3 regions of the Anaerobranca gottschalkii DSM 13577 genome follow, and region 3 is predicted to be linked to each of the others. Evidence: a T-box and tRNA genes for the amino acid it is inferred to sense, from the RefSeq annotation. Region 3 holds a T-box; the other regions hold tRNA genes.
The links. A T-box is a leader RNA that pairs with one kind of tRNA and senses whether it is charged. The one in region 3 lies ahead of aspS (aspartate--tRNA ligase), so its partner is inferred to be a tRNA-Asp.

Region 1 (10,428 bases), on a different contig from region 3:
CTTTATAATAGGAATAACCCTATTACAAAAGGGCAATTTATTTAATATAATCTTTTTAAGGATGGTGATGAAATTGGAGAGAAGTTTTGTAATGATAAAGCCTGATGGCGTTAAAAGGGGACTGATTGGGGAAATTATCAACAGGTTTGAAAGAAAAGGCTATATTATAAAAGATTTAAAAATGATGACTATACCAGAAACTTTAGCTGAAAAACATTATCAAGAGCATCAACAAAAACCTTTCTTTAATGAACTAATTCAATATATTACATCAGGGCCTGTAGTGGCGATGATATTAGAGGGAGAAAATTGTATTTCAGGGGTAAGGACAATTGTTGGCAGCACTGACCCAACAAAAGCAGCCCCTGGGACCATTAGGGCAGATTATGCTACTAATATCCGCTATAATGTTATTCATGCCTCTGATTCACCAGAAAGTGCCCAGCGGGAAATAGACTTGTTTTTTAAGTAGTATATTTTAAGTAATATATAGAAGGAATTCCTGTTATTTTGCCGAATTAAATAATAATCAAAATAACAGGAGGAGTAGCAGATGTTGTTAGAAAGAGAATATGTACAATTCTTAGAAAAAATCTACAAAAAAACAGGGCTGAATCTCAACCTATACAAAGAAAAACAAATGAAAAGAAGGATTGACACCTTAGTTCAAAAATATAATAAGAACACCTATGAAGATTATTATAACTTGATTTTAGGAAACAGGGAATTGTTTGACGAATTTATGGATAAAGTGACTATCAATGTCTCTGAGTTTTTCCGGAACTTAGAAAGATGGGAAGTATTGAAAAAAGAAATAATCCCAATCTTAAGGCAATATAATAAGGGAAAATTGAAGGTTTGGAGTGCCGCTTGTTCTACCGGTCAAGAGCCTTACTCCCTTACAATGCTTTTAACCAATCTAGAGATCCCCCACGAAATTTTAGCAACAGACCTAGATAAAAAAGTTCTAAGTAAAGCTAAAGAGGGAAAATATGATATTAAAGAAATTTCTGGGATACCTGAAATTTACCACCAATATTTAGTTAAAGAAAAGGATCAATTCAGGATAAATCCTAGTTTAAAAACAAATATCACCTTTAAAGAGCATAATCTTCTAACCAATGACTACCCAAAGGGTTTTGATTTAATCCTCTGTAGAAATGTAATGATATATTTTAAAGAAGAAATTAAAAAAGAAATTTATAGTCAGTTTAATCAATCATTAAATAGAGGGGGAGTATTATTTGTAGGAAGTACAGAGCAAATTTTCTTCCCGCAAAAGTTAGGGTTTAAATCAATTCAAACCTTTTTCTATCAGAAAATAGAATAAAAAAACACCTAATAGGGTGGAAAAGATAAGGTGTTGGTATTACCAACACCTTATTAGTAGATAAAATAAAAAAAGACCTAAATTTAGGTCTTTATATTCAAAATGGTGAGCCATCCGCGACTCGAACGCGGGACACCCTGATTAAAAGTCAGGTGCTCTACCGACTGAGCTAATGGCTCATAGTGGCTGGGGTAGCAGGACTCGAACCTACGAATGCGGGAGTCAAAGTCCCGTGCCTTACCGACTTGGCTATACCCCAACATTAGATGGTGGAGAGGACTGGATTCGAACCAGTGAAGGCGGAGCCAGCAGATTTACAGTCTGCCCCCTTTGGCCAACTCGGGAACCTCTCCATGTTAAAGAAAAAATGGAGCCGACGATGGGACTCGAACCCGCAACCTGCTGATTACAAGTCAGCTGCTCTGCCAATTGAGCTACGTCGGCATATTTAGTGGCGGAGCTGACGGGATTCGAACCCGCGATCTCCTGCGTGACAGGCAGGCATGTTAGGCCTCTACACCACAGCTCCATGGTCGGGGCGAAAGGATTTGAACCTTCGACCCTCTGGTCCCAAACCAGATGCGCTACCAAGCTGCGCTACGCCCCGACAACAATAACAAGTATAATACAAGACCAAATCAATGTCAAGTGTTTTTTTGAAAAAAATTAAAAGTTTTTTATAGCATCCCAGAAATTTGACCAAATTTCTCTATTAAATAAGGATGTAAAATTACCTTGATTATCTTTAGTAATTAAATAAATTCCTATTTGGAGACCAATAATAAAAAGGAGAGCTGCTATTACTGGAAACCAAGTATATTTAAAAAATTTAACAGTTCCTTGACTAACTACCACTTTAACTTTTTTCCGAACCACTTTACCCACACCTCCTGCTACTTAAATTATACATTATTATAATTATATATTACAAGAAATATTTAATAAGGGGAAAAACATATGAAAAAATTTTGTTCTATAATTATTTTATTGTTTTTATTAAATTTAAATACAGAATATATTGAGAGGGAAGAGATACCTAAAGATTTAGGCTTAAATGTCCTTGAAATTTATAATTATAAAGAAGAAATACTTATTTTCTTTGATGGGTACCACCAAAATGGTGTGATTTATTTCGGGGATTTTAAAGATATCCACTTAATCTACGATTTCAGTGATTTAGATTTTATATTGGTAAGGGATAATACTAGTAATGTAAAAAATCTCAATTTTTACTTTATAGGGCAAAGAACTAATATTGAATTACAAGATGAAGACAACAACCTAATAATTATTGATGAAAATACTATATTTTTAGAATTAAAAAGATTTAAGTTTATTATATCTAATGATTTAGTTTCTGTCCAACACCTTTACAAATATGATCCCCAATTCTTTATACTCAGTCAATTAACAGATATTACTAAGGTAATAGAAAGTTTTAGTGTTGAACAAATTTTTATTGTAAGTGAAGAGTATCCTTCAGAAAATAATCCTTTAGTTTCCTTGATACCTAAAGGTTATTATGTACAATTTATTTGCAATGAAAGTTCATATAAATATCAATTTAAGATGTATTAAAATAAAAACCCTACCTTTTAGGTATTTTTTAGCAAATTTTTAATAGTAATTTAATAAAAAAGGAAAAAGGTAGGGGAGAAAAATGATATTAAAGTTATTAAATGAATATGAATTAAGAATTGCAGAATACGATCAGTATTTAGTGGTTTTTTTCAAACAAAATCCAGATGTAATAATTGGTCGTCTAAAAGTAAAAAATACCCTTGAAAGGGAAGAACAAAAAGAAAGATTTAAACTAATGCCTGCAGATTTAGTAGATGATCGAATCTTAAGCCTCTTTGATGGAATACTGTATACAGGAGGGATAATATCTCCAGTAAGATGTATATATTGCCATAAAAAACTATATTTTGATGAATATACCTTAAAAAATAACTATACTATAGAGTGTTGTTATTGTCACAATGAAAATAAGATCCAGTTTTGTAATTCAATTAGTGACGTAATATTATAAAATAAAAGGGGAAGGGGAGAGCCCTTCCTGTAAAATTATAGCTTACCGTTTTCCATTAAATATTTTTCCGCATTTTTAATCATTACTTTAACCATAGCACCACCAATTTTACCGCCAATTTTCCCACACTCGTAGGAAGTCATATTAGCCCAACCTTGAGTTTCGATTTTATTTCTAATTCCCAACTGTTCAGCAATTTCATATTTAAACTGATCAAGGATTTCCTCTGACATAATTTTATTTCTCTTAGCCATAAATATCACCTCCTTTACTATTAGTTTTAGCATTAAATAATTTGCTATGTTAGTATATCTTTCTATAATAAGTGAAGGCTGCCAATAAACTTTAATAGGTGGAGTTGTTAGTCTCCACCTATTTTTAATCAATATCCTATACCAAACTTTTTGTTAACGTCCCATCCTTGGTGTCATATCTCTAATGATTTGAGCTATTTCATCTAAAGACTCACTGATTGGTCTGCCTTGCTGAATATTTCTTGAAATGTTTTCTATCCTATTGGTGATTTCAGGATCTGCTGTAACTAACGCTTCGCTGATTTCTGGGAATTCCCTTTCTACTTTATCAGCAATTTGTCTTTTCATTTGTTGTCCAGCAGCATTATCCCTATTTCTTGCCTGTTGTTCATTTCCACCCTCTATCCTTACACCAATTAGAGCCATATTTCCCATAACTACTGCAGTGGCTCTATCAACATTCTCCATCCTTGTTACCATTTGGGCTATCCTTTCAGCAGTATCATCAGCTCTATTATTTGCCCTTGGAGCAGGTGTAGGTGCTGGAGCCGGTGTTGGAGCTGGTGGTGCTGGCCTCATATTAGGAGTTTGTGGAACATTAGGATCGTATGGAGATGGATTTACTGGCGGTCTGTATGGATCTGGAGTTTGATCAGGTGGAACATTTGGTGCTGGAACAGGACTTGGTGCAGGAGCAGGACTTGGTGATGTTCTACATCCTACAACGGTAAATATCATCGCAAATACTAATAAACCAACCAAATAAAATTTGGTTTTATTCAAATAAAACACCTCCTTAAATTTTTTTTGCTTCTTCGTTAATATCTTTCCACTTGCATAAACAATATATACTTGACAAAATTAGTAGTTTTATACCTAAAAATCTATAATTTTACAAAAAAATTTTTTAATGATAAGATTATTAAAAGAGAAATTTGTAGAGGTGAAGGAAATGAATGTAATGATAACCAATGATGATGGCATTTATGCCAAAGGCATAGATGCTTTAGTAAAAGAGTTTTCAAAAAAAGGACACAAAGTCTTTGTAGTTGCACCTGAAAGGGAGCGAAGTGCCGTTAGTCAAGCAATAACTCTACATAAACCTTTAAGAATACAAGGGGTAGATAAATGGAAAGATATTGAAGCCTATGCGGTAAATGGTACTCCAACCGATTGCAGTAAATTAGGATTAACAGAATTAATAAAGGAACCAGTGGATGTAGTGGTTTCAGGAATCAATAAAGGCCCTAACTTAGGAACCGATGTTTTGTATTCTGGAACTGTTTCAGCAGCAATTGAGGCAACTATTATTGGGGTACCTGCTATTGCCATATCTTTAGTTGGACATAATAATGAACTTGACTATACCTTTGCTGCACAAGTTGCAGAAAAATTGGCTGTGGAACTATTAAAACAGGGAGTACCTAAAGATACTTTATTAAATGTCAATGTCCCCCATTTACCAAAAAATGAAATTAAAGGTGTTGCCATAACTTCTTTAGGACAAAGGAGATATGATAAACTCTTCCATAGAAGGGAAGATCCTAGAGGAAACGTGTATTATTGGATGGTAGGAGAGGTACAGGATTATATAGAAGATCAAAATACCGATGTGGCAAAAATTAAAGAAAATTATATCACTATATCCCCTATCCATTTTGATTTTACAAAATATAACTTAATAAATATGTTGGAAAATTGGCAGTTAGATGAAAAATTGTTTTAAAAACTATTGGAAAAAATCTCGAAAAGATATATAATAATGTTAGATGTCAGACAACTAATGGAGGGATTTTCATGGAAAAACACTTTGATAAAAATTTGGCTTCAATGATTGATCATACTTTACTAAAAGCACAAGCAGCAAAGGAAGAAATTATTAAATTATGTCAAGAAGCAAGGGAGTATGGTTTTGCTACTGTATGTGTAAATCCCTGCTACATAGAATTGGCTAAAAAAGAATTAACAGGAAGTAATGTGGGAATTACTACAGTAATTGGTTTCCCCCTTGGAGCTTCTACTACTGAAGTTAAGAGATTTGAAACAAAAGATGCATTAGATAAAGGGGCAACTGAAATCGACATGGTTTTGAATGTGGGAATGATGAAATCTGGGGATTATGATTATGTTTTAAATGACATTAAAGCTGTGGTAGAAGAGGCAAAAGGAAGGGGTATAGTAAAGGTAATCTTAGAAACCTGTTATCTCACTGAAGAAGAAATTGAAAAAGCTTGTCAGTTATCTATGGAAGCTGGGGCAGATTTCGTAAAAACATCTACTGGTTTTGGTACAAATGGTGCAACTGTAGAACACATTCAATTGATGAGAAAAACTGTTGGAGAAGATAAAGGAGTAAAGGCATCTGGAGGAATAAGAAACAAAGAAGTGGCTGAAGCAATGGTTAGAGCAGGTGCTAACCGTATCGGTGCCAGCAGTAGTATAGCTATTGTAGAAGGTAAGGAAGCTTCCCAAGGTACATATTAATTCCAAAGATAAACACTTAATAATCTCCTTAAATATAAAGGAGATTATTATTTTTTGTCGAATAATATATAAGGTTAAAGTTTATTATTAAAATCTAATTAGAAGGTGTAAACGATGAGAAACAGAAATTTATTCACTAGAAAAAGACCAACAAATAAGAAGAAGTTATTAACACTATTTTTCCTTTTAATATCTTTTAGTATATTTATTTTTCTACTATCTTTTTTAAACTCTCAAGAAGAATCTACTTCTTCTTTAAAGCGAAAATTAAAAATTCCTACTGACAGTAAAAATGTAGTACAGGAAATTCCTAAAACCGGGCTACCTCAGGAAAATTATTTTCTAGGAGTAACTGGTTTTCAAGAGGGAACAAATAACTTTATTAGATTTAACTTTACTAACCTAGAAAAAAGTGAAGTAAAGGTAGTAGACTCTAAGGAAAATATTAAAATTACAGTTACTAATGTACAAAACGCCGCAGAATTTTCTAATGGCTCCCATTTATTAAGCCATGTGACAATAGATGTCAAAGGGCAAACTATAACCTTCCTTTTAGATAAAAGACCTTTAGAGGGAAGGGGACAAAGGTATTTAATACAACAAGCCCCCCAATACATCCAATTTAAGCTTTTATCACCAGGCTTAGAAGGAAAAAGGATTGTCATAGACCCCGGACACGGCGGTATTGATCCAGGAGCCGTTGGTTCAACGGGGATAACAGAAAAAGAGGTGGTATTACCTATTGCACTTAAGCTTAAAGGGTTACTTGAAGAAAAAGGAGCAGAAGTGATTTTAACAAGATATTCCGATGAACGTCCTTTTCCAGGTACTTATCACAATGATTTAATAAAAAGGGTTGAATTTGCTGCCAACTTTAATGCAGATATGTTCATTTCCCTTCACAATAATGCCAATGATATAAAAAGTGTAAGGGGTATTGAAACACTGTACAATGCCAATACCTTTAATGGTTTACAGTCCAGAGAATTAGCTATCTTAGTACAACAACATTTAGTATCAGCATTTGGTGCTAGGGATCGGGGAGTGGTAAATCGCAATAGTATTCAACTTAGGGGAAAAAATTTCATATCTGTCCTTCCTGAAATCTTGTTTATTACTAATCCTGAAGATGAAAAAATAATTTTAAGGGCAGATTTTGCAGAAAAAGCGGCCCAAACTTTGTTTAATGCCATTAAAGAGTATTATTCAAACTAGACACTCCTAAGCTCCTTAATGTATAATTGAATTTCTAAAAGAGTTTTGGGAGGTTGAAAATAATTATGTTTATAACTAGGGGCAATTATAATGGGGATACAATAGTCAAATATCAACTATTAGAATTATATCAACCTTTATTGGGCTATGAGGCTATAGCCCTTTGGATATATTTAAAACATTGTATTAACAATAATTTAAACATGTCCTTTAAGGAAATTTATCAAAAATTACAAATGTCTGAGACAACTGGGACCATAGCCTTTAAGCTACTACTTAAATATCAGTTAATAAAACAAGAAAAGGATAAACTGGTTTTGTTAGAGCCCATGTCTTCAAACCAGTTTATTAAGTTTGTAAAAGATAATGAAAATATTGATATCGAAACGAAAAAAAGATTTTTTACTTTAGTAGAAAGTTATCTTGAACCGAAAGAAGAAGTTCTATTAGGTAATGAAGAAACTCCTTTTATCGAAAATAGTGATGAAATTACAGTAATTCAGCGTGAAGATGAGTTAGTAGCTCGCTTTATTAAAGAATGTAAATTTCATCCCACTAAACAATTGAGACAACTATTTGATGATTGGTTTTATCATATAAAAGATTTTAGGCTTTTAGAGGAATTATTAATTAGAACGAAAAATAAAATTGAAACTGATGGAATCAAGGGTTGTCCTAGTAAATATGCCGATAAAATTGTTAAAGAATGGCTATTGATGGGAATTAAAACTTATGAAGATTTAAATAAAAAAGATCAAGCATTTAAACAAAATTGGGAAGTTTATCGTATGGTAGAAAAGGAGTTAAATAAAGGGTATGATACTTTAACTCCTGAAGAAAAGAATATGATAAATCTTTGGTTAAAAGGTGATAAATCCTTAGAAGCCTTAAGTCCTACATTGATCCAAGAAACGATAAAACTGATAATAAGACATGGATTTTATAAGGGTAAAGGTTCTCCCACTGTTGCCTTTGTTAATAAAATAATCAATAAATTACAAAGGGCTAAGGTCAAATCATTACAGGAAGTGGAACAGTATCTTTTACCAAAAAGTAATAATAAAGAACCCTTAGAAAAGAAAAATTTCACCCACGAACACAGCAAATCTGACTTAGAAGAAGCTATTAGAAAAAAAACACTATTATCTTATGGCCTCAATGGGGAGGGAAATAATTGATGGAAGAATTGTATAATAAAATGTTAGATAGTGATAATTTTTTAATCAGACAAAAAATTGTAGCAAGCCATCAGAAAAATATTGAAAAACTTTATCAACAATTTCCTGACCTGAAAAAATTAGATACAGATATTGCTAATCTTCAAAAAGAGTATGCCATAGAATTAGCAAAAAAAATTAAGGGAGAACAATCCAAAGACCTTAAAACTCTACAGGAAAGATTAGATATCTTAGTTAGTCAAAAAAATCAATTCTTAAAAAACAATAATATTCCAGTTAACTATAAAGAACCCCAGTGGAAGTGCGGAAAGTGTCAAGATAGGGGAAAAATCTATACTTCTTTAGGAGTAAAGCCATGTGATTGTCAAGTTGATGATTCTTTGGTTTTCAAAAAAAGAAGGGCAGGTCTTACCCCGAAAATCCAAAACTCCACCTTTGAAAACACTAATTTTTTAAAATACTTACCAAATGATAGGAAAAATGCAGAAACTGTATATAAGGTAATTCAAAACTACTTAAATAAATTAGTTACTTATATTAAAAAAGGACAAGCCTTTCAAGAAGGAATTTTTATCCATGGCCAAACGGGATCAGGTAAAACCCATCTTTTAGGTTGTATAGCAAATTTTCTTATAGAACAGCAAATTGATGTTCTTTATGTGGTATATGCTGACCTCCTAGACAAAATTAGAGAAACATACAATGAAGAAGCTACAGAAACAGAGAGTGCCATATTGCGTAGGGTTACCTCAGTTTCTGTATTACTCATTGATGATTTAGGGATGGAAAAAAATTCTGAATTTGCCCAAAAGTATTTAGCCCAAATAATTGATCATCGTTACCGCAATATGTTACCAACAATTATAACTTCAAATTTCACCTTAACTGAGTTAAAAGAAAGAAGTAAAAATGATATGTATGGTGAAAGGGTAATTTGGCGGTTAGTGGAAATCAGTCATTTATTCCAGTTAACTGGAAACTTACGGAACACACTTTAATGGGGAGGAGGGTAAAACTTGAATTATGAAGCTATTTTAAATGAAATAAAGGATAAAATAGATATTGTAGATTACATTGGACAGTTTACAGAGCTAAAGAAAAGGGGAAACCTTTATCAAGGAAAGTGTGTTCTTCACAATGACAAAGATACCCCCTCACTAACGGTTTATGATGAAACCCAAAGTTTTTATTGTTTTGGTTGTAAAGCTGGTGGAGGAGTTTTAGACTTTGTAAAGGAATATTATAATTTTGATTTCAATGAAGCATTAGAATTCTTGGCGGAAAAAGCAGGGATTCAATTATCCCATATTGATTTATCAGTATATCGTAAAAAAAAGGCGAGGGTTCAACAAAATCAAGTACAACTAGAAGCTTCTAAAGAAGTTATGATCAAAACGGCAAATGTGGGTAAAGAGTACCTGAAAAGTAGGGGTATTACAGAACAAACGGTAAATGATTTTGAATTAGGATATGATGATAAAAACAATTCTATAGTAATTCCCATCCACGACGGTATGGGTAAAGTAGTGGGGTTTAGTAATCGGTTTTTAGATGAAGGGGTAGAACCTAAATATAAAAACTCTAGGAATGATGAAGTTTTCAACAAAGGGGAACTTTTATATAATCTCCATAGAGGTAGAAAACACCTAACCGATACCCTTTACGTAGTAGAAGGTTATTTCGATGTCATGAGTTTGTGGCAAAGTGGTTTTTTAAGTTCAGTAGGGATAATGAAGGATGTCCTTACAGAACAGCAAGGGAAAATAATTGCTAAGCTATGTAAAGGTAAACAATATAAAGCTGGAAAAACCATTATTTTAATTCCCGATAATGATTCTACTGGTATAAAAAGTGTTGAAAAAAATAAAAAAATATTATTAGATGAGGAACCTACTTTAGACATTCGGGTAGCCATACCAGAACATCCCTATAAAG
Region 2 (10,428 bases), on a different contig from region 3:
AAAAAAATCGGCTTAACAGGTGGAATAGCTAGTGGTAAAAGCACTATTTCTAAAATATTAAAGCGGCTAGGGGCAGCAATTATAGATGCAGATTTAGAGGCAAAGGCCACTCTTAAGCCAGAGACAAAATGCTGGGAGTTGTTGGTTAAAGAATTTGGTAGAGAAATTTTAAAACCTGATAATACAATAGACCGTAAAAAGCTAGGAAATTTAGTTTTTGGTAAAGCTGAAAAGTTACAAAAATTAAACCAAATTGTTCATCCTTTTGTTAAAGAAAGGATTAAAAATAAAATGGTAGAGATAGAAAGGAAAGGTAAATATAAAGCTATTGTTCTAGATGCCCCTCTACTTATAGAAACCGGTTTTCATAATTTAGTTGACGAAGTTTGGGTAGTAGATGTAGATAGAGAAACTCAAATACAGAGGGTAATGAAAAGGGATAATTTAAATAGAGAACAAGCAATAGCCCGTATAAATTCCCAACTACCAAGGGAAGAAAGGATTAAATACGCCACAGCAATTATCGATAATATGGGGACGAGGAAACATACTAGGGAACAAATAATCAAACTTTGGCAAACTAAAGTTGAAGAAAAATAAACTGAATATTTCTCTCTGAGAGAAAAATGTCGAAATTTTTATAGATTCAAACCGTTGACAATTTTTAAAATGTATATTATCATATGAAATAACTTAAAATATAAAGTTACATACTTTATAATTATAATTTTTTAATAATAATATTTAGAATCTTCTGTATTATTGCTGTGACTTACCTTTAAGTGATTGATCCCTAATCAATCACTTAAAAATAAAAAAAGAAAAGAAAATAGGAGGGAGAGTAATTACATGAGAAAATTATTGACAGTATTATTGATCTCCGTCATGGTGCTTTCTTTGGCAGCATGTGGAGGGAAACAGGAGGAAGCCCGTAAAATCGGTGGTACTTTAATTATCGGTAATACCACTGAAATGACCGGGGACTGGATAACAGCATTCTCCAATATCGCTTCTGACAGCGAAGTACTAAACTTAATTACAGGGTATTATACAGTTGATTTAACTTCTGCTGGGGAGTATGTAATCAACAAAACTGCTGTAAAGGATTATGAAAGGATTGTAAATGACGACGGTTCTATAACCTATGAGTTCGAGATCAACAAAGGGTTAAAATTTAGTAACGGAGTTGAAATTACTGCGAAAGACTATGTTGCTGATATTTTACTTTGGAACTCTAAGTTTATAGCCGATTTAGGTGGTTCTAACACCGTTTCTTTTAGGCTTAAAGGACATGGACCATATTCAAAAGGTGAAACTAAAGAATTTTCAGGAGTTCGCCTATTAGATGACTATAAATTCTCTGTAACTATCGATGCTGCCCACTTACCATACTTCTATGAATTACCTCTAGTTAGGTATAGTCCAGAATTTTTACCTTTCTGGTTAGGGGACGGTGTAGATGTTGCTGATGATGGAAATGGTGCTTATTTTACCGTAGAAGTTACCGAAGAAGCTTTTGGAGATATCTTTAAAGCAGCAAGGGAAAATCCTATATATGTATCTAGTGGTCCATATGTAGTAGAAGAATATGATGTTGCTTCTAAAATGGTTACTTTAAAAATCAATGAAAACTTTGCTGGTAACTATGAAGGACAAAAACCTTCAATAGAAACAGTGATCTTAAAGTTAGTTCAGCAAGATACAATGATGGATGAGTTAAGAACCGGTGGTGTAGACTTACTTTATGGTGTAGTTGCCGGTGGAACAATCCAAGCAGGTCATGACTTAGTAGAAGAAGGTATCGGTATTACTTTCAGTGCTTATCCCCGTTCTGGTTATGGTAAAATCCACTTTGTAACTGACCATGGTCCAACACAATTTAAAGAAGTACGCCAAGCTATTGCCCACTTAATCAATAGAGATGAGTTTATTCAAGCCTTTGCTAGAGGTTATGGTTCAGTTGTCCATGGGCCATACGGAGAAGGTCAGTGGTTCTATCAAGAAACAAGACAAGAATTGTTATCTAAAGTTAATCTATATCCTTATAGCTTAGAAGATGCAGTTAGAGTTCTTGAAGAAGGTGGCTGGACTTTAGATGCCAACGGTAATCCATACACCGGCGAAGGTTTACGCCACAAAATGGTAGATGGCCAATTAATGCCTTTAGTAATCGAATGGTTTGGTTCTGCTAATAACGAGTTTACAGATTTATTAGCTATCCGTTTACTAGAAAATCCTGATATCGCTGCTGCTGGTATGAAATTCAATCAAACAGTTGGTGATTTCGGTGAATTGATTAACTGGTATACCCGTACCGGTGGAGAGCAATACACAGTACCAACTTATCATATGTTTAACTTAGCTACTAGCTTTACCCCAATGTACGACTTAGAAAGAACTTATACACCTGGTGGTAGTGTAAACTACAATAGAATTAACGATGAAGAATTATATAGATTAGCAAAAGAACTAGTTAGAAGAGATGGTACAGACAGAGATGGATTTAAAAAGGCCTTTGTTGATTTCATTGTTCGCTGGAATGAGTTACTACCTGATATTCCACTCTACTCTAACACCTTACACGATTTCTTCAATGAAAAATTAAAAGATTGGAATTTAACTGCTAATATCAGACTAGTTCATGCTATCCTCTATGCATATATCGAAGAATAAGATTTTAGTAGATTTAAAAGAAAAATAGGGTATATTGTAAAATATACCCTATTTTTACCATATAAAGTAATTTTCCTTAAAGTTATAAATATTAATAATGTTAACTAGTTAATAATTTTTCAGATTATACTAAGAGATGAAGGCAGGTAATAATATGTTAAAATACTTTATAAAAAGAATTGCCTATATGATCCTAGTTTTCTTTATTATGTCTATTGTTCTTTTTGGGTTGTATAGTCTAATACCTGGTGACCCGGCGATGATGAATGTTTTCCACTTGAAGGAACAAATGTCTCCTGAAGAATTTGAGGCTAGATATCAACAAGAACGGCAGAATTTAGGGCTAGATGATCCCGTACATGTCAGGTATTATCGTTGGGCAAGTAGATTTTTTAGGGGAGAATTTGGTAGGTCAAACTATTACAAAAAAGACGTTATTGATGTTGTTAAAACACCTTTGAGGGTAACAGTAACTTATAATATTTTTGTCGTCTTATTAACCTTTTTAATCACTATACCTCTAGGTATAGCTTCTGCTGTTTATAAAAATTCTACCTTTGACAAAGTTGTACAAGTTGTAACTGTGGTTGGTTACAGTATTCCTTCCTTTATATTTGCGTTAATTTTTATTTACCTATTTGCAGTAAGGTTAGGTTGGTTTCCAGTTAGTGGTATGAGGACCCCTGGATTTTCAGGAACTCAGTTTCAAGAGTTTTTAGATTTGGTTAAACATATGGCACTTCCTGTTATAGCGTTAACTTTTGCATCATTAGGAGCGATGACCCGCTATGTTAGAGCTTCTATGATAGATGCTTTAGCTTTAGACTGTATTAGAACTGCTAGGGCAAAGGGTCTCAAAGAAAGGGTTGTTATTTTATCCCATGCTTGGAGGAATGCTTTGTTAGGTGTTATCACTTTGATGATAGCTTATGCTATGTCACTATTTAGTGGTGCATTGATCTTAGAAACTATGTTTAATATTCATGGAATGGGTAAATTTTTATATGATTCTCTCCGGAACATGGATTATAATGTAACTTTGGCAATCCAGTTGTTCTACGTAGTTATCGCATTGGTGACTAATATCTTGATAGATTTTAGCTATGGGCTTGTTGACCCAAGGGTAAGAGTAGATAAATAGGGAGGGGAAAGAATGTCTAAAACAGAAAAAAACATCGAACAAAAGGCCCATAAGCGGTTGGCTATGTTTTCCTTTCTTTTTGGAGGGAAAAGTAAACTATCTATTTTAGAAGAGGAGCATATTGAAAGTCCAACTAGAACAATTATAAAAAACTTTGTTAGTAATAAAATGGGGATGACTGCTTTAATTATTTTTTTGAGTATTTTCTTAATAGTATCTATAGGACCTATTTTCATGCCTTTAGACTTATCTTTTTCAGATGCTAGTCAAATTGATACCCCCCCTGGTTTTGATATGATGAAGGTTCCTAGGGAACTCCAGGGAAATGTTAAACAAATTTCTGTAGGGCCTACTTATTCTATAGGTTTATCCAATGATGGTCAAGTCTATGTTTGGGGCAAGAGTAGAAGGACTAGAACTAATGACTTGAAAAATATCCCTGAGAACATGGGACGGGTAGTTCAAGTAGCAGCAGGTTTTGATCACGCTTTAGCATTAAATGAACAAGGGAAGCTATTTGCTTGGGGTAGTAACCGTCATGGCCAAACGAATATTCCTGCAGAAGTCCAAAATTTAACTAATATTAAAGCTATTTATGCCGGATATTTATCATCATTAGTTTTAACTGAAGATGGTCATTTGTATTACTTTGGAAATACAATGCTCAATGATTATAATGAGTTTCATCCTTATCAAGGGCAAATTAAAAAAGTAGCTTTATCTGAAAATCATTTTATAGCTTTGACCTTTGATGGGGAAGTGGTATTTTTAGGAAACCAACGGGCTTCTTATGCCAATATTCCACAAAATATGGGGAATGTAATAGATATAGCTTCTACATCTTTGACCTTTGCTGCTTTAAATGACAAAGGGGATGTTTTTATTTGGGGTAATCCCTCTGGGGCTAGAGGTGAAAGGGAGATCCCTGAAACTGAAAATAAAATTGTAGAAATTTATGGTGGGAGACATCATTATGTTGCTAAAACCGATAAGGGAGAGCTGTTAAGTTGGGGACTTGACAATTACGGACAAGCCTCTATCCCAAGAAGGGTACAAAATGCTGAAATAGCTACTGTATATAATGGTTTTTACCAAAATTATGCTGTGACTAAAGATGGTAGAGTATTGACTTGGGGATTAAAAGGTTATCTTTTAGGTTCCGATGAATTAGGAAGAGATCTTTTCCAACGTATATTAAATGGTGGAAGGTTGAGTATGACAATAGGTGGAGTTGCAGTATTGATTTCCACTTTCATAGCTATTGTTATTGGTGGTGTCTCCGGATACTTCGGTGGTAGAGTCGATATAATTTTACAAAGGATATCAGAAATGGTAGCATCATTGCCATTCCTTCCCTTAGCTATGATTTTGTCTGCTTTAATAGGTAATATGCTTACAACAACCCAAAGGGTATATTTGATAATGGTCATATTAGGACTTTTATCATGGCCTGGGCTATACCGTTTAATTAGGGCTCAAGTTCTTTCAATCCGTGAACAAGAATATGTTACTGCAGCAAAGGTATTGGGAGTTAAACAAAGTAGTATTATTTTTAAACACATTATTCCCAATGTTATTTCAGTTATTATCGTTTCCGCTACTTTATCCTTTGGTGGTAGTATGATAACTGAGGCTAGTTTGTCCTTTTTAGGTTTTGGAGTACAACCACCCTATCCTACTTGGGGTAATATGCTAAATAGTGCGAGAAACAGTGTTGTAATTCAAAATTTCTGGTGGAGATGGGTCTTTCCATCAATAGTTCTATCTGTTTGTGTAATTTGTATTAATATAATCGGTGAAGCATTAAGAGCTGCTATAGACCCGAAATCTCAAGAACGTTAGGGGGATAAATAATGGCATTATTAGAATTGAAAAATTTACACACATACTTCAAAACCAAAAAAGGAATTATAAAAGCGGTAAATGGTGTCAGTTATTCAGTTGAAGCAGGGAGGACCCTTGGGATAGTAGGGGAAAGTGGTAGTGGAAAAAGTGTATCAGCTATGAGTATCTTAAAATTATTAGACGGCAATGGTTATATAGCTGATGGTGAAATACTCTTTAATGGAGAAAATTTGGTAGATATCCCTGTAAGTCAGATGACTAGAATTAGGGGAAATGAAATATCAGTAATATTTCAAGAACCAATGACATCATTAAACCCTGTATTTTCTGTAGAAAGGCAGTTATCAGAACCTTTCATTATTCATCAGGGAATGAGTAAAAAAGAGGCAGCAGAAAAAGTGGTAGAAATGCTAGCATTAGTTAAAATTCCTAATCCAGAAACTGTTGCCAAACAATACCCCCACCAGCTTTCCGGTGGAATGAGACAGAGGGTAATGATTGCTATGGCTTTAGCATGTCGACCTAGGGTGTTGATTGCTGATGAGCCTACAACGGCATTAGATGTTACTATTCAAGCTCAAATCCTTAAATTGATGAACGAACTTAAAAGTACAGTTGGAACATCGATATTATTTATTACCCATGACTTAGGTGTAATAAATGAGATGGCCGATGATGTTGCTGTTATGTATTGTGGTCAGGTTGTGGAAAAAGCCACTGCTAGAACCATTTTTGGAAAGGATAGTAAATACTCCCATCCTTACACAGAAGGTCTTATGACTTCTATACCTAGACTAGATACCCCAAAAGGAACAAGGTTAGAAGCTATTCCTGGAGCTGTTCCCCATCCCTTAAATTTACCTAAAGGTTGTAAATTTGCCCCTAGATGCAAATATGCTACAGATAAATGTAGGGAACATGAACCCCAATTACTTGAAGTGGAGCCAGGGCATCAAGTTCGTTGCTTCTATCCAGTGAAAGGAGTAAGACAAAATGGCTAAGATACAAAATGGTAAAAAGGTCTTAATCCGTATTGAAAACTTAAAACAATACTTTCCATTAAAAAAGAAATCAATTTTTGCAGAACAGTTATATGTAAGGGCAAATGATGATGTTTCTTTAGATATTTACGAAGGTGAAACTTTAGGGCTAGTAGGGGAAAGTGGTTGTGGTAAATCGACCCTAGGTAGGACGTTATTACAACTTTATAATCAGACCGATGGTAGAACAATTTATTATGGTAGAGAATTAGATGAAATTGCTCCCCAGTATGTAGTTAAGACTTTGAAAAATTTAGAAAAAATTCGGGAAAAGTATAAAGAAGCTAAAAAAGTTGAAGAAGAGGCAAGGAAAGCCTATGAAAAAGCGGCAGAAGGTGAGGAGAAATACAAAGCTATTAACAAACTGAGGGCTGCAGAGAAAGTTAGTAAAGATTATTTCTTAGATATGGTACAGCTTATAGGTGGATTTTATTTAGCTGAAGATTTAAAACCAGTAGCGGATATCCTATTAAAAGAGCATAATGCAGCTATTAAGGTAAGAAGAATTAAGAATAAAATTCAAGATTATCAATTAAAATTAGATAATAAAGTAGCTAAGTTGAGGGATAAAGGAAACAGTGAAAAAGAAATAGAAGAAAAAGTAAAAACCTTGAAGGAAAAAATAGCTGAACAAAAGGCTGCTTTAAAAGAAGCAGAGAAGAAGCTAGAAGAAATATTGGCTACTATAGAAAAAATGTTAGACCCATATAGGGATCATCCTGATTTTGAAAGATTAGAATCTTATAGAGATAAAGGGATAGACTTAGCTAAGCTTACCGTAGATGAAATGAGGATAGTAAGAAAAGATTTACAATTAATTTTCCAAGACCCTTATTCATCTTTAAATCCGAAGATGACAGTTGGTCAAATTATTTCCGAAGGGTTGTTTGCCCATAAGATGTTTTCTCCAAATGATCCCAAATTACAAGATTACGTTTTAGATGTTATGGATAAGTGTGGGTTACAAAATTACTTTGTTCACCGTTATCCCCATCAGTTCTCTGGTGGTCAAAGGCAGCGGATAGGTATTGCCCGTTCAGTTGCTCTAAAACCTAAATTTATTGTCTGTGATGAAGCGGTTTCTGCACTAGATGTTTCTATTCAATCACAAATTCTTAACTTATTACAAGACCTTAAAGAGCAAGAAAAATTAACGTATCTATTTATATCCCATGACTTATCAGTTATTAAACATATTAGTGATAGGGTAGCAGTAATGTATTTAGGTAATGTAGTGGAGTTAGCAGAAACAGAAGAATTGTATCAGAGGCCAATGCATCCATATACTGAGGCATTGTTAATGGCAATACCTACTACTGATATCGATGTAGATAAAAAAGAAGTTTATGTATTAGAAGGAGATATACCAAGTCCTATTCGCCCGCCAGCAGGCTGTAAATTCCACACCCGCTGTCGCTATGCAACGGAAATTTGTAAGAATGTACCACCAAAACTTGAAGAAGCTTCACCTGGACACTTTGTAGCTTGTCACCATAAACTAAATCAATAAAGGAATGAAATGACGTGTTATATCAAAGGGAGAAAATAGAAAAAATCTTACAAATTAAAAAAGAAAAGGCTGAAGCAATTAAGAAAAGTAGAGGTTATAGTGAAGATTATGATGAAAAATTAACCTTTGATGATATCTTGGCTATTATAATTTCAGCAACAATTGTATTTGGACCTATCTTTTTAGTCTTAGGGATAATATTATACTTATTAATAAGAACATGGTAGAAAATTTGCGGGGTAACTTTATCCCGCAATTTTAATTAAAATTCAATTGACATAATACAAATAAATGGTATATAATAATAAAGGAATGCGAGAGTGCTGGAACTGGCAGACAGGCACGTTTGAGGGGCGTGTGGTCAATACCGTACGGGTTCAAGTCCCGTCTCTCGCACCAAAATTTATTTTTTATAAAAAAGTGTTGACAACACATAAAATAAATGATAGAATAAATCTTGTCGTTGTGACAGAGCACCACAAATTAGATGAAAGCAAATGAAAGTAAATGAAAGTAAAAAAATTAAAAATAAAATAAAGTATTGACAAAACAAAATAAACGAGTTATAATAATAAATGTCGCTGAGATGAAGAGTTGGAGCTGTGGTGTAGAGGCCTAACATGCCTGCCTGTCACGCAGGAGATCGCGGGTTCGAATCCCGTCAGCTCCGCCAGTAAAGTATATGTGCCTCGGTAGCTCAGTCGGTAGAGCAGAGGACTGAAAATCCTCGTGTCGGCAGTTCGATTCTGCCCTGAGGCACCATTTAAAACATGCGGAAGTGGCTCAGTGGTAGAGCATCGCCTTGCCAAGGCGAGGGTCGCGGGTTCAAATCCCGTCTTCCGCTCCAATAAAAGTCTGGCGGCATAGCCAAGTGGTAAGGCAGAGGACTGCAAATCCTTTATTCCCCAGTTCAAATCTGGGTGCCGCCTCCAAGATCTTACCAAATACACCCTGCCGGGGTGGCGGAATAGGCAGACGCAAGGGACTTAAAATCCCTCGGGCTTTACGGCCCGTACCGGTTCGACTCCGGTCCTCGGCACCAACTAAAAATTAACACCTGAGACAAAGTTCTCAGGTTTTGTTATACTAAAAATGGGTTCGTAACTCAGGGGGAGAGTGCTACCTTGACAGGGTAGAAGTCGCGCGTTCGATCCGCGCCGAACCCACCATAAATGATAATAAACAGCTAAAAGGCTGTTTTTCCTTTTTTTAAGAAGTTTTCTAGTCCTTTGATGATGCCAGAGTTTTGGAAAGAAAGTTAAAATTTCAATTATTTTTATTGACAATTTAACTGTATATAACAACTTCACCCCTCATATACTAAATTTAGGTAGATTATCTTAAGGGGGGAAGAAATATGAAAAGTCTTACGATAGGTACTAAAAGATATCTAGAACAATTTAGATATTGTTTAGAAGATAAACTAGAACCTTTACGGCAACTAGGGATGGAAATTAACTTAACAGAAGAATCTAAAGGTAACATAACTTTTTTGGGATGTTCAATTCATAATACCACCATTAGTAATCATGATTATGAAAAAATTGCAGTTAAACAAATAGCCTTTGCTTTAGCAACATACATAGTAGATGTTTTGGAAAAACCTTTATTAGAAAAAAATATTAAAAACTTTTACCCTACTTTATCGGAAAAAGAACAAAATAAATTGTATATAAAGTCATTAGAAATTATAAAACAAAAGAATAAGGTTTTTAAAAGAGATGAAACAATAAAAGCTGATATTGCAGAAAAACTTATAGAATATTTCGAGAAACAATGGCAAATCAATATTGAAGGTTTTATTAGGTTTAGACTACAAGATTATATGGATAGTTTATTAGAAATAATTCAAGAGGCTCAAGAAGAGCTGAATATAGAAAAAGAGTATAATGACTTTATTAAATTACTTAGGTATTTTGTGGATATCCAAGAACCTAAAGTAAATGAAGCCCATTTATTAAAAAAGGGTGGTAAATATTTAATTTTAGGAGATAATCATGAAATAATAACAGAGGAAAATTATGGTGATGTAAATGGTTGTGATGGAATTATAAGTTGTTTAGTAACCTATGCTCCTCAAAAAATAGTTATCCATATAAAAGATTTTTATTTTGATGATGAAGTGTTAACAACTGTAAATAGTATCTTTGATGAGAAAGTTGTTTTATGTTTAGGTTGTAATCACTGTGCTGACCCTGTAGATACAATGGAAAAAAGTA
Region 3 (10,428 bases):
AGATTGACCTTTTTAATGAAGAGGTATTTGTTTTTACTCCTAAAGGGGATGTCATAGATTTACCCTATGGTGCAGTTCCTTTGGATTTTGCTTACCGTATTCATACCGATATTGGTCACAGGTTTGCCGGTGCTAAAGTCAACGGTTCAATAGTTCAATTGAATTATCCTTTAAAAACTGGAGATATTGTGGAAATTTTAACTAAACCTAATAAAGCACCTAGTAGAGATTGGCTAAAAATTGTTAAAACATCCCATGCTAAAAGTAAAATACGCTCATGGTTTAAAAAAGAACGGCAAGAAGAGAATATAGAAAGAGGTAAAGAGATTTTAGAGAAAGAGCTTAGAAAACTCCATTTTGATCCCGCTACAGTTTTGAAAGATGAATACTTAGAAAAAATAGCTAAAAGATATAATTATAGTACATCTAATGACCTTTACGCAGCTGTAGGTTTTGGTGGTTTTAGTGGAATGTCTATAGCAAAAAAAATAATAGAAGAATATAAAAAATCATTACCTGGAGCTGAAACTGATCATCTATCACAAATTAGCCTGTATAATAAACGTAAAAAAGATTCTTCCATCGGAGTTACTGTTAAAGGAATAGATAATTTGCTTATAAGATTTTCAAAGTGTTGTAAACCTGTCCCAGGAGATGAAATAGTAGGATACATTACGAGAGGAAGGGGTGTATCTATCCATCGGGCAGATTGCCCTAATATTACTATTGAGAACAGGGAAAGACTTATTGATGTAGAATGGAATGAAACGAAAAAACTAAACTATCCAGTAGAATTAAGTATCTATGCATGGGATAGACGGGGGATTTTACAAGAAGTAATGAATACAGTGGCTGAAGAAAAGGCTAATATAGTAGCGGTTTCCGGAAAGGGAAAAGAAGATGGAACTGCTACAATTAGATTAACTGTGGAAATTACCGATGTTTCCCATTTAGAAAAACTGATGAATAAATTAAAAAACGTTAAGTCTGTTATTAATGTAGTAAGACATGGAAAGAGGGGAGAATTTAAATGAGAGCTGTAATACAAAGGGTTTCTAGAGCATCTGTAACAGTAGATGGTGATAAAATTTCTGAAATAGGCAAAGGTTTTTTAGTTTTACTAGGAGTAGGACAAGATGATGGTGAAGGAGACATAAGTTATATTGTAGATAAGATTACAAACCTTAGGGTATTTGAAGATGAAAATGAAAAAATGAATTTATCTTTAAAAGATATTGGCGGGGAGTTATTAGTAGTTTCCCAGTTTACTTTATATGGAGATTGTCGGAAAGGGAGACGTCCTAGTTTTAGCTCTGCCGCTAATCCTGAAGAAGCAAATAGATTGTATTTGGAAGTTTGTGATAGATTAAGGACACAAGGTTTTGCTGTAAAACAAGGGAAGTTTGCAGCTATGATGGATGTGGAACTGGTAAACGATGGACCAGTAACTATATTGCTTGATAGTAAAAAGAATTTTTAAGGAGTGTTAAAATGTTAGAAATAAGAACATTGGTGGTAGGTCCTATTCAAAACAATTGTTATATAGTATCAGATCAAAATAAAAGGGCATTTATAGTTGATCCAGGGGGAGATGTTGAGGAAATTATTGAAGCTTGCAGTGGTTTAGATGTCTTGTACATTTTAAACACCCACGGCCATATAGATCATATTGGAGGAAATAAAGGGGTAAAAGAGGCTTTCCCTCAAGGTAAATTGGTGGTTCATAAAGATGATGAAAAAATGCTTTATGATCCAAACTTGAATTTATCAAGGTTAATGGGTGGTGCAGTAGTCTCCCCTAAAGCAGATTTAGTTGTTGAGGATAATGATACTTTACCCTTTGGTGACAAAGAAATTAAAATAATCCATGTTCCTGGCCATACCCCTGGAGGTATTCTTATTCAAATAGAAAACTTTATTTTTTCAGGTGATACGGTATTTGCTGGATCTATTGGTAGAACAGATTTACCCGGTGGGGATATGAAAACCCTTTTAAATTCAATTAAGTCTAAATTTTTAACTTTACCCGATTCTCATATTGTTTACCCTGGCCACGGTGAAGAAACTACAGTTAAAGAAGAACGGGAAAATAATCCATTTTTTCAGTTTTAAGAATAAAGAAAAACCCTTCCTGGAAAACTAATAAAGCTAAAAGGGAGGGTTTTTCATGAAAAAAGGTAAAACAAATCTATCAAAGGAATTAGAAAAAATTAAAATTTATGAAGATCATGGTGATATTTTTTACCATTTGCAAGATGCCCTGGAAAGAGGTTTAGATGATAAAGAATTGGCGTACAAATACAATTTATCAATCACTGATTTAGAAAAATTTAAAATTGATTTATAAAACTCCAATTTTGGGGTTTTTTTTGTTTAAAAATTTATTATAATATAATTAGTTAGTTGGAGGGGTGGGAAAATTGAAAAGATTTATCTTCGGAATCTTGTTGCAATCATTAGGACTTTATTTTTTACTTAAAAAAACAGATTTTTTTTCTGTAATAATAGCCTATGTATTTTTTACAACAATTTTTTTGTTTTACATAATTCATCTAAAAAATAAGGGGAAAATGGAGAAATATGAGGGGGATAGGCGAATACTAGAAAGTATTATTCAAATCAATGATAGTATTTTAAAAGTGCAAAACAAGGAACAACTTTATCAACTTATTTTACAAAAAGCTGTAGAAATTATACCAGATGCCCAAATGGGAAGTATATTGATTTTGAAAGAAAATGGTTTCTTAGAATTTGAAGGAACGGTAGGATTTTCCTTTAATAAAAATATAGATATAAAAATAAAGTTAGAAGATACTTTCTTATATAGAAAAAGTAAAGGTAACATCCAAAAACCTTGTATAATAGATGATGTTGAGTTATTTAATGAAGATATTATAGCTAGAGACTTAAAAGCGAAAGCTCAAGATACTGACTTTTTTATAACCCAATCTACTGTGAGTGCACCGATTATTATTAATGGAGTATTATATGGTATGATAAATGTAGATAACAGAAAAAAAGGTGCTTTTACAGAAAAAGATTTATTGCTCATGGAATATTTCGCTTCTCAAATTGGAACGGTTATTCAGCGACATCAGTTATTAGAAAAGATGAAATATTTATCCCAATATGATAGCTTGACAAATATCTATAACCGCAGTTATTTTGAACAAAGGCTTACTGAACTTTATAATAAAGTTGAAAGGGAAAAAGGTAATTTTAGTATTGTTCTTTTCGATCTTAATAATTTAAAAATAATTAATGATACCTATGGCCATGATATAGGTGATCGGTTAATTACCACCTTTGCTTGTGAAATGAAAAAGAGTTTAGATACTAGTAATACGTTGTTTGCCCGTTATGGTGGAGATGAATTTATAGCCCTATTCTTAAACCCAAAAGTAGAAGAAATTATTAATATCTTAAATAAAGTTAGTGATAAATTAGCGAAGGAAGGAATGGAAATAATTTCGCAAAAAATACCAGTGACCTTTAGTTATGGAATATCTACATATCCCTCTGATGCAAAGGATATTAAAAGTTTAATAACCGTTGCTGATACTAGGATGTACAAAGATAAAGAGAAAAAGAAAAGAAGGATAAAATTTGAGGTGTAAGGGATGAAAATTAATTGTAATATCTCACCGGAATTTATTAAATATATAGATGAGTTAATTCTATTATGCACTGAGCGGCATAACTTATTTTTTAATGACCCTAAAACAGAAAATTATGAAATAAATTTAGTGGTTAAAGTTAATAATGAAAAAGTCATTTGTGAAGGTGAATTTAGACAAAATCACTACTTTTATTGTGAGGAAAAGTCAGAATTAAAACTGATGTTAAAAAGGAGTATTTTTCAAGTACTCAGTAAAATTTTAGGAAGACCATTAAGCCCATGGGGAATTTTAACTGGAGTAAGACCTACTAAAGTAATTCAAGGTTTTATTGATGATGGTTTAACAGTTGAAGAAATAAAAATTGAACTTAAAAACAATTACTTAGTTTCTCCAGAAAAAATCGAGATTATGTTTAAAATAAGGGATGAACAAAAAAACTTACTGGGAAAACTACAAAATTCTTTGAATATCTATATTGGTATTCCCTTTTGTCCCTCAAGGTGTAGCTATTGTTCTTTTACATCTTATACTACAAATAAAAGTAAAGATCTTATAGAACCTTATCTGCAAGGATTATTAGAAGAAATCAATTTTTATGGGGATATTATTAAAGAAAAGGGCATGAATGTAGTAACTATTTACATTGGAGGGGGAACTCCTAGTATTCTTTCACCGAAACAAATTCAGATTTTGTTAGAAAGGGTAGAGAAAAGTTTCCCAGTAGATAAATTGTTAGAATATACCTTTGAAGGGGGAAGACCTGATACATTAACTGAAGAAAAATTAAAGATAATCAAAAGGTTTGGAGTAAATAGGCTAAGTATTAATCCACAAACAATGAATGACCAGACTTTAGAAATCATTGGCAGAACCCATACTAAAGAACAGTTTATTAGGGTATTTAACCAAGCAAAGGAGTTGGGCTTTAATTGGATAAATACCGATTTAATCATAGGGTTAGCCGATGAAGGATTTAAAGAGTTTAGAAAAACATTAGAAGACGTGATTACTTTAAATCCAGAAAATATAACTGTTCATTCTTTAGCTTTAAAGAGGGCAGCTATACAAAAGGGGAAATCCCCTTTAACTTTTAACGAAGCTAAAGAAATAATGGACTTTACTTATACTATAATGGGTGAAAGTGGATATACTCCTTATTATTTATACCGTCAAAAAGCCATGGCAGGTAACCAGGAAAATATAGGTTTTACTAAGACTGGATTTATTAGTCCTTACAATGTAGTAAGTATTGAAGAAATTGGCAATGTCTTGGCTCTAGGAAGTGGTGGGATATCTAAAGTGGTTAGAGACGGTGAAATTATAAGATTTTCTAACCCTAAAGATCCAAATCAGTACTTAGAAAAAATAAAGGCCCGTGATTTTAAGGAAGTATTTTTCAGATAAAGGGTTATTGACCATCCATTTCAAATTAAGTAAAATAAAGTTATAAAAAATAGAAAAGGATGGTGCTTAAGTGAAAAAGTTAGGTTTACTGCCCAAGTTGTTGTTAGGAATTGTTTTAGGTATTATCATCGGTTCTACAAAAATTACTTTTTTAACCAGAATCTTGGTAACTTTTAGTGGTATTTTTGGTAGTTTCTTAGGATTTATAATTCCTCTTATTATCATTGGTTTTGTATCACCAGGTATTGCAGAACTAGGGAAAAAAGCTGGTAAATTGTTGGGTATTACAGCTGGTCTAGCTTATGGTTCTACAATATTAGCAGGAATATTATCTTTTATTTCTGCTAGGACTATTTTGCCTTGGTTAATTACTAGCGGAACTGAATTAGCTTCAAATGGTTTAACTGTAGAAGGATATTTTCAAATTCAAATTCCTCCTATTATGGGAGTAATGACAGCATTAGTAACTGCCTTCTTATTAGGTCTAGGAATGGCTAGTATAGAAAGTAAAGTTATTTATAATTTTATGAAAGAATTTCAAAATATCATAAACAAGGTAATAACTAATATCATAATTCCATTTTTGCCAGTACACATCGCAGGTATATTTTCTAAAATGGCTTATACTGGCGAAGTTGTTAGTACTATATCAGTATTTGGTAAAGTTGTAGTTTTAGTATTGTTAACCCATTATGTATATATTTTCTTACAATATATTGCAGCAGGTTTATACACTGGTAGAAATCCATTCAAAAGTGTAAAAAGGATGCTACCTGCCTATTTAACTGCCATTGGTACTCAATCTTCAGCAGCTACTATACCTGTAACTGTTAGATCAACAAAAAATAATGATGTTGCCGATGAAGTTGCTGAATTTGTAATACCCCTTTGTGCAACTATCCACTTAGCCGGTAGTACAATAACTTTAGCTATTTGTGCTATAGCGGTAATGGCTTTAGATGGTGTTTGGTTATCTTTCTCCCAAGTTCTACCCTTTATTCTAATGTTAGGGGTTACGATGGTAGCAGCCCCTGGTGTGCCAGGTGGAGCAATTATGGCGGCATTAGGATTGTTACAAACTATGTTAGGCTTTACTGAAAGCCAATTAGCATTAATGATGGCAATCTATATTGCACAAGATAGTTTTGGTACAGCTGCTAATGTTACCGGTGATGGTGCCATTGCCCTAGTAATAAATAAAATTGCTAAAAAACAAAGATAACTAATTTTATAAAAACATTTCTTGACAATTAAATTTTTTTACTTTAAAATAATTTTAAAAAAACAGCTAAAGTGATGAAAGGGAAGAGTAAAAAGTTACTTGAGGTACAGAGAGAAGCCCCAAAGGTTGAAAGGGCTTTCCTACAAGGCTTTTGAAAGACAGCCCTGGAGTATTGCTAGCATTGGCGAAGCAGTCGGTGTAATACCGTTATCATTACCCAAAGGTGGCTATTTAGCAATTAGGGTGGCACCGCGGAAACAACCGTCCCTTGTTTTAAACAAGGGACTTTTTTGTTAAAAAAAAATAATGAAAGGAGTTACGAAAAATGGCAGAACGTACCCATTATTGCGGACATATCACAGAAACCTTGGTTGGTCAAACAGTGACAGTCAAAGGTTGGGTAGCAAAAAGAAGGGATTTAGGAGGATTAATTTTCTTTGATTTGCGGGATAGGGAAGGAATTGTTCAGTGTATTATCAATAATGATAACCAAAAGGCTTTCCAGATTGGTGATGAAATTCGAGGAGAATACGTAGTAGAAGTTACTGGAGAAGTAGTAAGGAGAAGTAATCCTAATCCTGACATTAAGACAGGAAATGTGGAAATTGTAGTAGAAGAAATTACTGTATTAAATACTTCTTTAACTCCCCCTTTCTATATTACAGATGAACATGAAGCAGATGCTAACCTAAGGCTTAAATACCGGTACTTAGATTTACGTAGACCTAAAATGCTAAAGAATCTAATGATTAGGAGTAAAACAACTAAAGTAGTAAGGGATTACTTAGATAGCCATGGGTTTGTAGATGTGGAAACACCAATCCTTTTCAAAAGTACCCCTGAAGGCGCAAGGGACTACATAGTGCCTAGCCGGGTAAATCCTGGAACCTTTTATGCCCTTCCCCAATCACCTCAGCTTTTAAAACAGTTGTTAATGGTTTCAGGTTTAGATAGGTATTACCAAATTGCCCGTTGTTTTAGGGATGAAGATCTTAGGGCAGATCGTCAACCAGAATTTACCCAAATAGATATTGAAGTTTCATTTATGGAAAGGGATACCTTTTTTTCAATAATAGAAGGACTAGTAAAGGAAGTATTTTCAAAAATTAAGGGGATTGAAATTCAAACACCCTTCAAACACATGGACTACAGTGAAGCTATGAATAAATATGGTAGTGATAAGCCTGATACAAGGTTTGGTATGGAAATCCATGATTTAAGTGATATTCTTCAAAATTCACAGTTTAAAGTATTTACCCAAACCCTCCAATCTGGGGGTACAGTAAGGGCAATTAAAGCTGAAGGAGAATTCAGCCGTAAAGAAATAGACGGATTTACTGAATTTGTTAAGAAATATGGTGCTAAAGGTTTAGCTTGGATTTCCCTTAAGGGTGGAGAAATTAAGTCTCCTATAGCTAAGTTTTTATCTGAAGGGGAATTGAAAGGGATATTAGATACTTTCAACAATCAAGATGGAACTATTTTAATAGTTGCAGATAATGTGAAAACTGCCCTACAGTCCCTTGGAGCGTTAAGACTTCATATTGCTAAGAAATTAGATATAATTGATAAAAACAAACTAAACTTTTTATGGATAGTGAATTTCCCCTTATTAGAATATGATGAAGAAGAAAAGAGATATATAGCTGCCCATCATCCCTTTACTTCACCAATTTTAGAAGACTTACCTCTATTAGATACTAACCCAGAAAAAGTTAGGGCAAATGCTTATGACTTAGTATTGAATGGTGTGGAACTAGCAGGGGGTAGTGTGAGGATACATCAAGGAGATGTACAACAAAAAGTCTTTAAAGCTATTGGTTTAACAGAAGAAATGGCAAAAGAAAAATTCGGCTTTTTATTAGAGGGATTAAGCTATGGAGCACCGCCCCATTGTGGTATAGCCTTTGGTTTAGACCGATTAGTGATGGAAATGGTAGATACTGAAAATATTAGAGATGTAATAGCATTTCCTAAAACTACTTCTGCTTCAGATTTGATGACAGATGCTCCATCTCCAGTTGACCCTAAACAATTAGAAGAATTAAAAATTAGTTTAAAATTAGACTAACAAAATTTATAATCCCCTGGGAAAACCGGGGGATTTATCTATGCATTTTGCTTTAAAATATTATTGTAATTTGTGCAAATTGCATATTGGAAAAAGGGGGGAATATTAATTATAATTGTATAAAAAGACATGCGAGGTGAGTATTTTGAAAATTTTAGTCGCTCCTGATTCATTTAAAGGGAGTTTATCTGCAATAGATGTATGTCGAGCTATCGAAGAAGGGATAAAGTCCCTTTGTCCAGATATAGAAGTTATAACTCTTCCTGTAGCCGATGGTGGGGAAGGAACATTAGAAGCAATGTCTTTTGCTACATCAGGAGAATTGGTTAAAGTATTTTGTACTAATCCTGTAGGAGAAAAAATTGAAAGTTACTATACAATAACTGGAGATGGGAAAACAGCAATAATTGAAATGGCTAAAGCTGCAGGACTTTACCTTATCCCCCAAGAAAAAAGAAATCCTTACTATACTACTACCTTTGGGGTAGGGGAGATAATATTAGATGCTTTAGATAAAGGGTGTCGAAATTTTATTGTTGGAATTGGTGGTAGTGCCACCAATGATGGTGGAGTTGGTATGTTACAAGCTTTAGGATTTAAATTTTTAGATTTAAATGGAAATGAAATACCCTGGGGAGGACTGGCTCTAAAGGATTTAGCCAAAATAGATATTTCAACGGGAGACTCTAGATTAAAAGAATGTACTTTTAAAGTAGCATGTGATGTTGATAATACCCTATGTGGAGAAAAAGGCGCTTCCTATGTATTTGGACCGCAAAAAGGGGCAACCTTTGAAATGGTAAAAGTTTTAGATACCAATTTACTTCATTATGCACAAATAATAGAAAGGGATTTAGGGAAAAGGGTTTTAGAAATTAAAGGAGGAGGAGCAGCAGGAGGAATTGGCACTGCTTTTACTGCTTTTTTAAATGCAGAGTTAGTTTCAGGGGTTGAACTTATTTTAGATAGCTTAAACTTTTCCCAAAAACTTGAAGGTGTAGATTTAGTTATAACAGGAGAAGGGCAAATAGACCAACAAACTGCTTATGGGAAAGTGCCTATGGGGGTAGCTAAAAGGGCTAAAGCTGCTAATATTCCGGTGGTAGCTTTAGTGGGTTCAATCAATGGGGATATTACCAAACTGTACCGGTTAGGTTTAAGTGCAATATTTAGTGTTGTAAATAAGCCCATGACCTTAGAAGAGGCCATGGATAATGCATATAACTTAGTAAAAGAAACGGCACGGAGTGTGATGGGTTTATTTAGTATAAAAAAATAAGGGAGGTAATATCTTGTTAGAAGGCCCAATTTTATTAGGAGTTTTGCTTTTAGGTATTTTATTTATTGTATTTACGACATCAAAATTTAAGCTTCATCCTTTTCTTGCCCTCATATTTGCTGCGTATTTAATTGCTTTTTCTGTTAAAATGCCTTTAAATCAAATTGGTGCAACAATTAATGCCGGATTTGGAGGAACATTGACAGGAATCGGTATCGTTATCATAGCGGGAACAATCATTGGTACAATATTAGAAAAGTCAGGGGCAGCAATTACTATGGCAGAAACTATTTTAAAGTATGTTGGAAAAAAGAGACCTGCATTGGCTATGAACTTAATTGGTTTTATTGTATCAATACCAGTATTTTGTGATTCAGGTTATGTAATATTATCATCTTTAAATAAAAGTTTAGCTAAAAGAACAAAAAACTCTTTAGTGGTAATGAGTGTAGCATTGGCTACAGGGCTTTTTGCTACCCATACTTTAGTACCACCAACCCCAGGACCCATTGCTGCTGCAGAACAGTTGGGCATAGTGGATAATTTATTAATAGTAATTTTATTTGGTCTATTGTGTGCAATTCCAGCGACTTTAGCAGGCTATTTTTATGCAGTGAAGTTTTGTAATAAATATAAAATAGCTAATGAAGAATCTGAAATTGATCAAAGTGAAAGTTTAGAAGTAGCTGCCACAATAGAACATTCTTTTGAAAAATTACCTAGCCCTTTATTAGCTTTTTCACCAATTGTATTACCAATAATCCTTCTTACATTAGGAAGTATAGCTAACTTGCCTATGGCTCCATTTGGAGAAGGTACTTTAAAAACTATA

Region 1: it encodes a tRNA-Asp, which carries the amino acid that the T-box ahead of aspS (aspartate--tRNA ligase) is inferred to sense. The anticodon was not compared.
Region 2: it encodes a tRNA-Asp, which carries the amino acid that the T-box ahead of aspS (aspartate--tRNA ligase) is inferred to sense. The anticodon was not compared.

Annotation. Positions count from the first base shown of each region.
Region 1 covers NZ_FOIF01000010.1:6,766-17,193, forward strand. The annotation lists gene ndk (nucleoside-diphosphate kinase) at 74-472, shown strand; gene BMX60_RS04360 (CheR family methyltransferase) at 554-1,330, shown strand; tRNA gene BMX60_RS04365 (tRNA-Lys) at 1,434-1,509, opposite strand; tRNA gene BMX60_RS04370 (tRNA-Gln) at 1,514-1,589, opposite strand; tRNA gene BMX60_RS04375 (tRNA-Tyr) at 1,598-1,683, opposite strand; tRNA gene BMX60_RS04380 (tRNA-Thr) at 1,699-1,774, opposite strand; tRNA gene BMX60_RS04385 (tRNA-Asp) at 1,783-1,859, opposite strand; tRNA gene BMX60_RS04390 (tRNA-Pro) at 1,861-1,937, opposite strand; gene BMX60_RS04395 (hypothetical protein) at 1,997-2,206, opposite strand; gene BMX60_RS04400 (hypothetical protein) at 2,288-2,908, shown strand; gene BMX60_RS04405 (hypothetical protein) at 2,991-3,362, shown strand; gene BMX60_RS04410 (small, acid-soluble spore protein, alpha/beta type) at 3,398-3,616, opposite strand; gene BMX60_RS04415 (YhcN/YlaJ family sporulation lipoprotein) at 3,770-4,399, opposite strand; gene surE (5'/3'-nucleotidase SurE) at 4,569-5,342, shown strand; gene deoC (deoxyribose-phosphate aldolase) at 5,414-6,100, shown strand; gene BMX60_RS04430 (N-acetylmuramoyl-L-alanine amidase family protein) at 6,215-7,315, shown strand; gene BMX60_RS04435 (DnaD domain-containing protein) at 7,381-8,493, shown strand; gene BMX60_RS04440 (ATP-binding protein) at 8,493-9,491, shown strand; gene BMX60_RS04445 (DnaB-like helicase C-terminal domain-containing protein) at 9,510-10,428, shown strand, end outside.
Region 2 covers NZ_FOIF01000006.1:45,089-55,516, forward strand. The annotation lists gene coaE (dephospho-CoA kinase) at 1-600, shown strand, start outside; gene BMX60_RS03190 (ABC transporter substrate-binding protein) at 850-2,673, shown strand; gene BMX60_RS03195 (ABC transporter permease) at 2,828-3,814, shown strand; gene BMX60_RS03200 (ABC transporter permease subunit) at 3,827-5,656, shown strand; gene BMX60_RS03205 (ABC transporter ATP-binding protein) at 5,668-6,660, shown strand; gene BMX60_RS03210 (ABC transporter ATP-binding protein) at 6,653-8,209, shown strand; gene BMX60_RS03215 (hypothetical protein) at 8,224-8,436, shown strand; tRNA gene BMX60_RS03220 (tRNA-Leu) at 8,524-8,608, shown strand; tRNA gene BMX60_RS03225 (tRNA-Asp) at 8,806-8,882, shown strand; tRNA gene BMX60_RS03230 (tRNA-Phe) at 8,896-8,971, shown strand; tRNA gene BMX60_RS03235 (tRNA-Gly) at 8,982-9,056, shown strand; tRNA gene BMX60_RS03240 (tRNA-Cys) at 9,067-9,141, shown strand; tRNA gene BMX60_RS03245 (tRNA-Leu) at 9,163-9,251, shown strand; tRNA gene BMX60_RS03250 (tRNA-Val) at 9,304-9,378, shown strand; gene ytxC (putative sporulation protein YtxC) at 9,567-10,428, shown strand, end outside.
Region 3 covers NZ_FOIF01000026.1:4,491-14,918, forward strand. The annotation lists gene BMX60_RS07240 (RelA/SpoT family protein) at 1-1,034, shown strand, start outside; gene dtd (D-aminoacyl-tRNA deacylase) at 1,031-1,480, shown strand; gene BMX60_RS07250 (MBL fold metallo-hydrolase) at 1,492-2,112, shown strand; gene BMX60_RS07255 (hypothetical protein) at 2,168-2,347, shown strand; gene BMX60_RS07260 (sensor domain-containing diguanylate cyclase) at 2,421-3,617, shown strand; gene hemZ (coproporphyrinogen dehydrogenase HemZ) at 3,621-5,024, shown strand; gene BMX60_RS07270 (dicarboxylate/amino acid:cation symporter) at 5,095-6,246, shown strand; T-box leader at 6,312-6,518, shown strand; gene aspS (aspartate--tRNA ligase) at 6,572-8,317, shown strand; gene BMX60_RS07280 (glycerate kinase) at 8,463-9,596, shown strand; gene BMX60_RS07285 (GntP family permease) at 9,610-10,428, shown strand, end outside.